Regions from separate parts of the Weizmannia sp. WK01 genome, predicted to be linked through region 2. Evidence: predicted binding sites of a transcription regulator. Region 2 holds the regulator's gene; the other holds the start of a gene.
What was found. The regulator Rex, encoded in region 2, represses fermentation and respiration genes when NADH is low (regulators of the CRP and FNR family bind a similar motif). The targets are predictions, from matches to a motif close to TTGTGAAATATTTCACAA.
Positions count from the first base shown of each region.

Region 1: the regulator Rex is predicted to act here: its motif matches at 2,841-2,858, upstream of adhE (bifunctional acetaldehyde-CoA/alcohol dehydrogenase).

Region 1 is NZ_CP109616.1:840,636-845,674, reverse strand. It holds gene adhE (bifunctional acetaldehyde-CoA/alcohol dehydrogenase) at 163-2,775, opposite strand; gene OF158_RS03850 (IS5-like element ISBco3 family transposase) at 3,191-4,711, shown strand; gene OF158_RS03845 (magnesium transporter CorA family protein) at 4,865-5,039, opposite strand, start outside.
Region 2 is NZ_CP109616.1:3,415,875-3,420,913, forward strand. It holds gene OF158_RS16195 (CPBP family intramembrane glutamic endopeptidase) at 1-443, shown strand, start outside; gene OF158_RS16200 (YdiK family protein) at 443-637, shown strand; gene tatC (twin-arginine translocase subunit TatC) at 674-1,438, opposite strand; gene OF158_RS16210 (redox-sensing transcriptional repressor Rex) at 1,589-2,272, opposite strand; gene OF158_RS16215 (ABC-F family ATP-binding cassette domain-containing protein) at 2,587-4,506, shown strand; gene tsaD (tRNA (adenosine(37)-N6)-threonylcarbamoyltransferase complex transferase subunit TsaD) at 4,811-5,039, opposite strand, start outside.

The sequences.
Region 1 (5,039 bases), 1.1 Mb from region 2:
GCCAAAATTCTGGCTATTTCCTTCACTTAGACGGGCTCTATGTTAACGGATCAACAATTTTTAAATTGCTTCTTTTTCATAGACACGGGCTACATGAGCGTTTTCGCCAAAACCTCTTCGGTTCCCTTCACGTAAAGTGCGCCTCTTCCAAAATGAAAGCCATTATTTTGCTTCAACGCCTTCAAAAGCTTTGCGTAAAATGTCTTCCAATTCGCTGACAAGCGGCAATTTAGGGTTTGCAGGTGTGCATTGGTCTTCAAATGCGCGGTCTGCAATAATGGCAACCCGTTTTTCAAAGTCCGCCCGGTTCACGCCGGCTGCTTTTAGGCTAAGCGGAATATTGAACAGTTTGCACATCCGGATGATTTCCTGGCAAAGGCTTTCGACACCTTCTTCTGTCGTGCTTGCCGGAAGACCAAGTACGCGCGCGATTTCCGCGTAGCGTTGATCCGCAATAAAATGTTCGTATTTCGGGAATGCCGCAAATTTTTTCGGCTTTTGCGCGTTATAGCGGATGACATGCGGCAACAGAATCGCGTTAGCCCGGCCGTGCGGAATATGGAATTCAGCGCCGATTTTATGGGCAAGTGAATGGTTGATGCCAAGGAATGCATTCGAGAACGCCATCCCTGCCAAAGTCGATGCATTGTGCATTTTTTCGCGTGCCAGTGCATCATTGCCATTTGCGTATGCTTTCGGCAAGTATTCGTGAACAAGCTGGATGGCCTTAATTGCCAGGCCGTCCGTATAGTCGTTGGCCATGTTGGATACATAGGCTTCAATCGCATGGGTCAAAACGTCCATCCCGGTATCGGCTGTTACGGATTTCGGAACGGTCATAACAAACTGCGGGTCAATGATCGCAACATCCGGTGTCAGTTCATAGTCTGCGAGCGGATATTTTGTGTTGTTCTTTTTATCCGAAATGACGGCGAAAGAAGTCACTTCAGAACCGGTGCCCGATGTGGTCGGAATGCAGACCAGCTGCGCTTTTTCACCCAGTTTCGGGAATTTGGCAACCCGTTTCCGGATGTCCATAAATTTTTGCTTCAATTCGTTGAAATCAACTTCCGGATGCTCATAGAACAGCCACATGCCTTTTGCAGCATCCATCGCCGACCCGCCGCCAAGCGCGATAATGACATCCGGCTGGAAGCTTGCCATAGCTGCGGCACCTTTCCGAACCGTTTCAATAGACGGATCCGGTTCGACTTCTGAGAAAATTTCACAGTGCACATAGTCCGGGCGTTTCCGCAAGTAATACAGTACTTTCTCAACGAATCCAAGCCTGACCATATCCGGATCGGTGACAATAAAGGCACTTGAGATATCCGGCATTTTTTCCAGGTATTGGACCGAGTTCTTTTCAAAATACACGCGCGGTGGAATTTTAAACCATTGCATATTGACTCTCCGTTTCGCCATTGTTTTTACATTGTAAAGATTGATGACACCGACGTTTGTGGACACCGAGTTGCCGCCAAACGTGCCGCAGCCGAGTGTCAAAGAAGGCATGTAGGCATTGTAAATGTCGCCGATTGCCCCTTGCGAAGACGGGGAGTTGACAATGATCCGGCCGGCTTTCATTTTTAAGCCGTATTGTTCAATGACTTCATCGTTTGTCGAATGGATCACAGCCGAGTGACCAAGTCCGCCGAATTCGAGCATGGCTTCTGCAAATTCGAAACCTTGTTTTGTGCTGTTGGCTTTGTAACAGGCCAAAACCGGGCTTAATTTTTCTCTGGAAAGCGGGTAGTCCGGGCCGACACCTGTAAGTTCGGCGATTAAAATTTTGGTATCTTCCGGAACATTTACGCCTGCCATTTTCGCAATTTCATAGGCCGGTTTGCCGACAATGGCGCTGTTGACGGATTGCGTCTTTTCATTGATGACGGTTTTCTCAACCTTTTTCTTCTCCGCTTCATTCAGGAAGTAGCATTGATTTGCAATCAATTCGTTTTTCACATTGTCATAAATTTCTTTGTCGATGATGACAGCCTGTTCCGACGCACAGATCATGCCGTTGTCAAACGTTTTGGACAAAATCAAATCATTGACGGCGCGTTTGATATCAGCAGATTTTTCAATATAGCAAGGGACGTTTCCCGGCCCGACGCCAAGCGCAGGTTTCCCGCTCGAATATGCGGACTTTACCATGCCGGAACCGCCCGTTGCAAGAATCAGTGAAATACCCGAATGGTTCATCAATTGCTGTGTCGCTTCAATGGCCGGTTTTTCGATCCATTGGATGCAGTTTTCCGGGGCGCCGGCTTTCACAGCAGCGTCAAGCATCACTTTTGCGGCATGGCTGCTGCATTTTTGTGCGGACGGATGGAACGCGAAAATAATTGGGTTGCGTGTTTTAATGGCAATTAATGCTTTAAACATCGTGGTTGATGTCGGGTTTGTTACAGGAGTGACCCCGGCAATCACGCCGACCGGTTCCGCAAATTTAACAATCCCTTCATTATTGTTTTCGTCAATGATGCCGACTGTTTTGTTATATTTAATGTTGTGATAGATGTATTCTGTTGCAAACAAGTTTTTTGTCATTTTGTCTTCATATACGCCGCGCCCTGTTTCTTCCACGGCCATTTTGGCGAGCACCATATGCTGTTCCAACCCGGCAAGTGCCATTTGTTTTACGATATTGTCCACTTGTGCCTGATCCAGTTCCATAAATTCACGCAGTGCTTTTTGCCCTTTTGCGACGAGGGAATCGACCATTTCCGTGATTTGCGCAGATTTGCCAACAACTTTTTCATCGATTGCCATGTTCGTGGCCCCCATTCTAAATGTTTTTGTGAATAATTTCACATGACAAACTAAAAAAATATAATTTGTGAAGTATTTCACATGATTTTCTGCCGTTTTACATTTGTTTCTTTTCTTTATGGCTTTATTATAGGCGATTTCACATGCTATGGCTGTGTCAGATTGGTGACAAATGAATAAATCATTTATAAACTTTTTTCTTTAAAATATTGCTTTCCAGCTATGATTTAATTAAAATAAGTTTTTTCCGCCTTTTTACATTGTAAGTGCTTACATTTTATATTTGAATATTTAGGGCTTGCTGAATAAACAAAAATTCCAGATTTGACAAGGATTTTGGCCACTTTTGTCGAATATAAAGTGTAAGGATTTTATAGGAAACGTGTAAAAAACCTTGCACTTGGAGGCCGTTACGATGTACAAAAAGACTGAACATCAATTAACTTTTGTAGAAGATTTTTTTCTACCATTCGGTGGAAAATTAAATAAAGAAAATCGCTGGGTCCGTCTTGCTGAATTAATCCCTTGGTGGAAGGCTGAAGAAAAGTATGCCAAGTCCTTCAAGAAAAAGTTCAAAGGTGAAAAGGCTTATTCTGTCAGAGTTGCTCTTGGGGCTCTCTATATCAAAGAACGGCTTGGGCTATCTGACCGGGAAACAGTCGAACAGATCACGGAAAACCCGTATCTTCAGTATTTTATCGGGTTGCCTGAATTCCAGGAAAAAGCCCCATTCGATCATTCTCTGATGACTCGTTTTAGAAAACGTTTGGGTGCAAACATCATCAATGAACTGAATGAATGGATTGTTCTGGAAGAACAAGAACGCCAATCGGAAGAAGCATCTAAGGAAAATGACAACGATGATGATCACCATGATGATGACGATCATAGTAGTGGTGATCATCAACCTTCCGGTCCTGCTTCGGAAGAGAATTCAACTGGATCGGCTTCTCCTAAAACGAAGAACAAAGGAAAGCTCATTCTGGACGCAACCTGTGCACCGGCTGATATTGCTTACCCTACTGATCTGGGGCTTTTGAACGAAGCCCGTGAGAAACTGGAACATATCATTGATGTACTGCATGAACCGCACAAAGGAAAATTACCAAAGCCACGGACCTACAGAAAAAGAGCCCGCAGGGACTATCTTTCTGTCGCTAAGCAACGCAAAGCTGGAGCCCGGAAAATCCGGAAAGCTGTCGGCAAACAACTTGGATATGTGAAACGGAATCTGGAGATCATTGGAAATCTCATTTCCCAAAGCTCCCTGTCTCTTTTGAGCAAAGATGAATACCGACAACTCCTCGTGATTCATGAACTTTACCGCCAACAGGCAGAAATGTACAAAAAGAAAACACATCGGATTGACCACCGGATTGTGAGCATTTCCCAGCCGCATGTCCGTCCAATTGTGCGTGGCAAGGCAAAAGCGAACGTGGAATTCGGCTCAAAAGTCGCCATTAGCGTTGTAGATGGCTATGCCTTGATTGAGCAACTCGACTGGGAAAATTACAATGAAGGGATCACCCTTAGAGAATCTATTGAGAACTACTACAACCGGTTCGGATTTTATCCAGAAGCGATTTTAGCAGATAAAATCTACCGAAACCGTGACAACCTAGCATACTGTAAATCTCTTGGCATTCGTCTGAGTGGGCCAAGGTTGGGACGCCCATCCAAAACGGAAGACAAAACCTTAGAACGCGTGGCAAGGCAGGATGCCTCCGAACGTAATGCCGTTGAAAGCAAATTTGGCGAAGGCAAGCGCAAGTATGGGCTAGGCCTTATTCGAGCACGCCTTCAGGAGACCAGTGAAACAGTAGTAGCCCTTCAATTCCTTATAATGAATCTGGAGCGGAAGCTCAGGGTTCTTTTTTTGAAATTTTTGTACAACACTATTTTATATTTTAATAACCGTAATTTGGCTTGTATCTGACAGAATCTGATTCGTTCAGCAAGCCCTATTTATGCAAAATTCCGTATAGAAATTGCCGTAAAAAAAACCGCTTCTCGCTTGTGAAACCTGCACATTCACAAGGCAGAAACGGAAAAGGAGATGAATTTTATGCAAATCCATCTCCCAGGTGTGTTAGAAATATCTTTTTTTCCAAAAAATAAGGGCTGTAACACTGGAAAGAACCAGAGAGGCCAAAAACGCCAGCCAAAACCCATGGGGGCTTGATTGCCATGGCAGGCCGTGAAGATTCATTCCGAAAAAGCTGGATACCATCGTTGGCAGGGAAAGGATAATCGTGACCGTCGTC
Region 2 (5,039 bases):
TCTTTGCCCAGACTGCAGCCGCGATCATTGAATCATTATTCGGTGCCCCGGCTGCCTCCAACAATACGCAGCAAATCATGGCGCTGATTGAAAGATTTCCGCTCGTCATCCTCATCAGCTCGATCGCAGGGCCGATTCTCGAGGAAATCGTTTTTCGGAAAATCATTTTCGGCACGCTGCGCAGGCGCTTTTCATTCCTTTTATCCGGTATTGTCAGCTCGGTTATTTTCGGACTCGCGCATACCGAACCGAGCCACTTGTTTTTATATTCCCTTTTAGGGCTGACGCTCGCTTATTTATACGAGAAAACAAACCGGATCACCGTTTCCATGTTTGCGCATGTTTCCATGAACACGATTGTGGTCGTGAGGCTGCTTTTGCACCCGTCCGTTCTGCAGACATCCGTACATGAAATTTACAGCTCAATTGGAGGACTTCTATAATGAGACCACTTTTTTCAGGGATTGTAAACTGCCTGCTCGGGGCTTTGTTCACTTATTTTGCCATTCAGCAGGTACAAGTGGGCGGCTGGGGCTTTTTTTCTTATTTACTGCTGTTGATTGCAACATTGGATCTGGGTTCCGGCATCAGGCTGATCTTTCTCCATTTCAAGCTGAAAAACTCAGTGAAAAAATAAAAGCCGTTTTCCGGCTCCGTCCGGAAAACGGCTTTCTTATTCAGAAGCAATCGTCTGTTCATCCATTGGCATTTCTTTTGCCGCTTTTTTGGCATTGCGGTACGCCATTTTCGAAATCAGTGTGCTTGCTTCATACAGCAAAACGAGTGGAACAAAGGTAATCAGCTGCGAAAACACGTCCGGCGGGGTGATGATGCCGGCAGCTGCAATCAAAGCAAGATACGCATATTTTCTTACCTTTTTCAACAGTCTCGGCGTAATGATGCCAAGCCGGGTCAGAAACAGGACCACGACCGGCATTTGGAACACAAAGCCAAACGGAAGCGTGATCTCTAGCAGAAACTGAATATACTCCCGGATCCCGATCACCGCACGAATGCCCATTTCATTTGACAAGCCCATCATAAACTTCACCATCAGCGGACAAAGCACGAAATAGGAAAAAGAAACGCCGGCTATAAAAAGCAAGATGGAAACAGGAATGTAACTTAATGTCAGTTTCTTTTCTTTCTCATACAGCCCCGGGCTTATAAACGCCCAAAGCTGGTACAAAATCACCGGCAGGGTCAATAGGCATGCGATCACAACCGAAACTTCCATAAAAACCTTAATAGGATCGGTTACCCTGAAGGCATTCATCGTGAACATGCCGGCATTTTTGGCATGCTGCAAATAACGTATAACAGGTTTTGCGGTAAAAAAGCCAACAACCAGGGCAAACAGAAAGAAAATGAGAACGGTAATTAACCGCTTTCTCAATTCCTGGATGTGTCCGGTAACCGGCATTTTTTTCGTATTCATCGCCGTTCCCCTTTAAGTGCCGGCGTTGAATCCGCCCTTTTCCCTTTGCACGCCACAGCCAAATCCGGCCATTGCCATTTGCGCCTGCATTCCGTTTTCAATCGGGCCACCCCCTGTACCCACTATGATAACGGAAAAAAAGCTTTTTGGCTATGGCTTCGCAACCGGCTCTTTTGTTTCTTTCAAATTTTCTTCATCATTTGAATAATGTTTTAAAAAGTAGATCAGTGCCTGCAGTTCCACGGCCAGGTCAATATGATGGACGCGGATATCCGGCGGCACGTTCAGCCGGGCAGGTGTAAAGTTTAAAACGCCTTTTACATTTGTACTGGCAAGCTCGTCTGTCACTGCCTGGGCACTGGAAGCGGGGACCGTCAAAATCACAACCGTCACATCTTCCGCGCAAAGCCGTTCTCTTAATTCGTCCATGCTGTAAACAGGCACATTGCCAACATGGCTCCCCACCTTCCCGGGGTCATTGTCAAATGCCATCACAATCCGTGCGCTGTTATTCTTCGAAAAATTGTAATTCAAAAGGGCTGTACCGAGGTTCCCAACGCCAACCAGCGCTACATCTGTGATCTCATCCTGGTTCAGCGTCTTGCCGAAAAAAGACAATAAATATTTTACATTATAACCATAACCTTTTTTTCCAAGTGCCCCGAAGTAGGAAAAATCCCTGCGTATCGTAGCGGAGTCGACTTTCACCGCTTCACTCAGTTCCGCCGAGGATACCCTTTGCTTGCCAAGTGTATATAAATTTCTCAGGTACCGGTAATATAATGGAAGCCGTTTTGCAGTGGCTTGCGGTATTTTTACTGATTCATCCTTCATGTGAAATCCCCCAAGTTGAAAGCTTAAGTTTTTTGTGCTGTTGGTTCCAATCGTGCGTCCATTCCAGAATGGCAGCGCTGCCATTCTTCATTATAATATTACTCCTATCTGAGCAAAGAAAAAATATGTTTTAAAAAAATGCCTGCATGCGTCTTTTTCTCTCTCCAACTATGTTAAATATATCACAAGTAAGCATTTTTTTCATGGGTTTTTACGAATTTATGTGAAAAGTTTTTTGACAAATTCCGATCACGCCGGTTGAGTTGCAGTTCGCCTTCCTGTACACTTACAATGGTATAGAGGTGAACATAAAGATGATGTTGCTGCAAGTTCAACAAGTCACAAAATATTATGGCGCTGAACTTATTTTATCGGATATAAAATTAGAAATTCAAACAAAAGACCGGATTGCCTTGGTCGGGAGAAACGGGGCCGGCAAATCGACCCTCCTGAAAATCATCGCCGGCCAGCTTTCTTATGATGAAGGTTCCATCATTATGCCGAATGGTGTCGAAATCGGTTATCTCGCCCAAAATACCGGACTCGAATCGGATCTGTCCATTTGGGACGAAATGATGTCGGTTTTTAAAAATTTGCTGGATATGGAAAAACAGCTTCGCGAATACGAACAAAAAATGGCCGACCCTAAGATTTATAACCGCCCGGCGGAGTATGAAAAAGTGCTGCATGCTTATGATACTTTGCAGACACGTTTTAAAGATGAAGGCGGATATCAGATCGAAGCGGATATCCGGTCCGTTCTGCATGGCTTCCGTTTTGACCAGTACGACTACAACACCCCGATCCGGACATTAAGCGGCGGGCAAAAAACACGCCTTGCATTGGCGAAATTGCTGCTCACAAAGCCGGACATCCTCATTTTGGATGAGCCGACAAACCATCTCGATATCGAAACGCTCACCTGGCTGGAGCAATATTTACAAGGCTATGAAGGCGCCATTCTGATCGTGTCCCATGACCGTTATTTTCTGGATAAAGTCGTCAACCAGGTCTATGAAATTTCAAGGCATTCCATTAAAAAATACCACGGCAACTACAGCCGGTATCTGGAACAAAAGGCCGCCCAGTACGAGCGAGAGGTCAAACAATATGAAAAGCAGCAGGAAGAAGTTGCGAAATTGCAGGCATTCATCCAAAAAAACATTGCCCGTGCCACCACGACAAAGCGGGCGCAAAGTAGGAGGAAACAACTGGAAAAAATGGAATTGATGGACAAGCCGCTTGGCGATGAAAAATCTGCCCGGTTTTCGTTTGAAATTGCCAAACAAAGCGGGAACGAAGTCCTTCATGTCCGGGATGCTGCCATCGGCTACGACGGGGAGCCGGTTGCCAAAAACATCCATCTTTCAGTCAAAAAACAAGACAGTGTTGCCCTTGTCGGCCCGAACGGCATCGGCAAGTCAACGCTTTTGAAATCGATTATCCGGAGAATCCCGCTGATATCCGGCACGATCGAATATGGCTCCAACGTTATGACCGGCTATTACGATCAAGAACTGGCCGACTTATCTTCCAATAAAACGGTCCTCCGGGAATTATGGGATGCATACCCGCTGAAAACAGAAAAAGAAATCCGCACGGCACTCGGGAATTTTCTTTTTTCCGGCGATGACGTTTTAAAAACCGTCTCATCCTTAAGCGGCGGCGAAAAAGCCCGGCTTGCCCTCGCCAAATTGATGCTGGAAAAGGCGAACTTTCTAATTTTAGATGAACCGACAAACCACCTTGATTTGGACAGTAAAGAAGTACTGGAAAATGCGCTCATCGATTACCCGGGAACGATTTTGTTCATTTCCCACGACCGCTATTTCATTAACCGGATTGCCACAAAAGTGGTGGAGCTCTCGCCGGAGGGAACCCGTGAATTTCTCGGCGACTATGATTATTATGTGCAAAAAAAAGAAGAAATGCTGGAAATTGCACGCCTGGAAAACACGAAACAAGAAAAGGTTAAAGCGGAACAGCCGGCGAAAAACAACTACCGGCAGGATAAAGAAGCAAAAAAACGCGAGCGGCAAAAAAAGCGGAGGATTGAAGAAATTGAAACAAGAATTGAAACGTTGGAAACAGAAATTCATGACCGGGAAGAAAAAATGGCCGACCCGGAAATCTTTCAGGACCATATTAAAATCCGCGAGCTGACAGAAGAACTGGAGCAACGGAAATTGGAGCTGGACGCGCTGATGGAAGAATGGGCAGAACTGGCGGAGTAATGTTTGGACCTGTGTGGAAATTTTCTGCACAGGTTTTTATTTTGGCATCTCGCGCCATGCACAGATTTATGCACAGGCGGTATATTGATTTCTTGCTTTCCAAAACGTTTTTCCACAAAATCCACAATTATCAACAGATTTATCCACAATACCCACAGCCTGTCCGGAAAAAATTTTAAAAGTTTTACACAAGTCCAATCATTTATCAACAACTTTTCCACAGATTGCGCACAATTCCCCTGCATATCTCCAAAAAAAACCGGTGTATGGACGATTCCCATACACCGGTTTTTCACAACCCTGTTTAAAAGTTTTCAATGTCCAGCCCGGGATAAGCATTTAAGTCAAGGGAGCTTCTTTTTCCCTTTTCAAAAAGCACCGTCCCGCATGCGGCAATCATCGCCGCATTGTCTGTGCATAACTGGATCGGCGGGATGCGCAACGCCACTTCAGGGAGATCCCGGAATGCTTCTGAAAGGGCAGCGCGCAATCCTTTGTTCGCGGCAACACCGCCGGCGACCAGCACTTCTTTG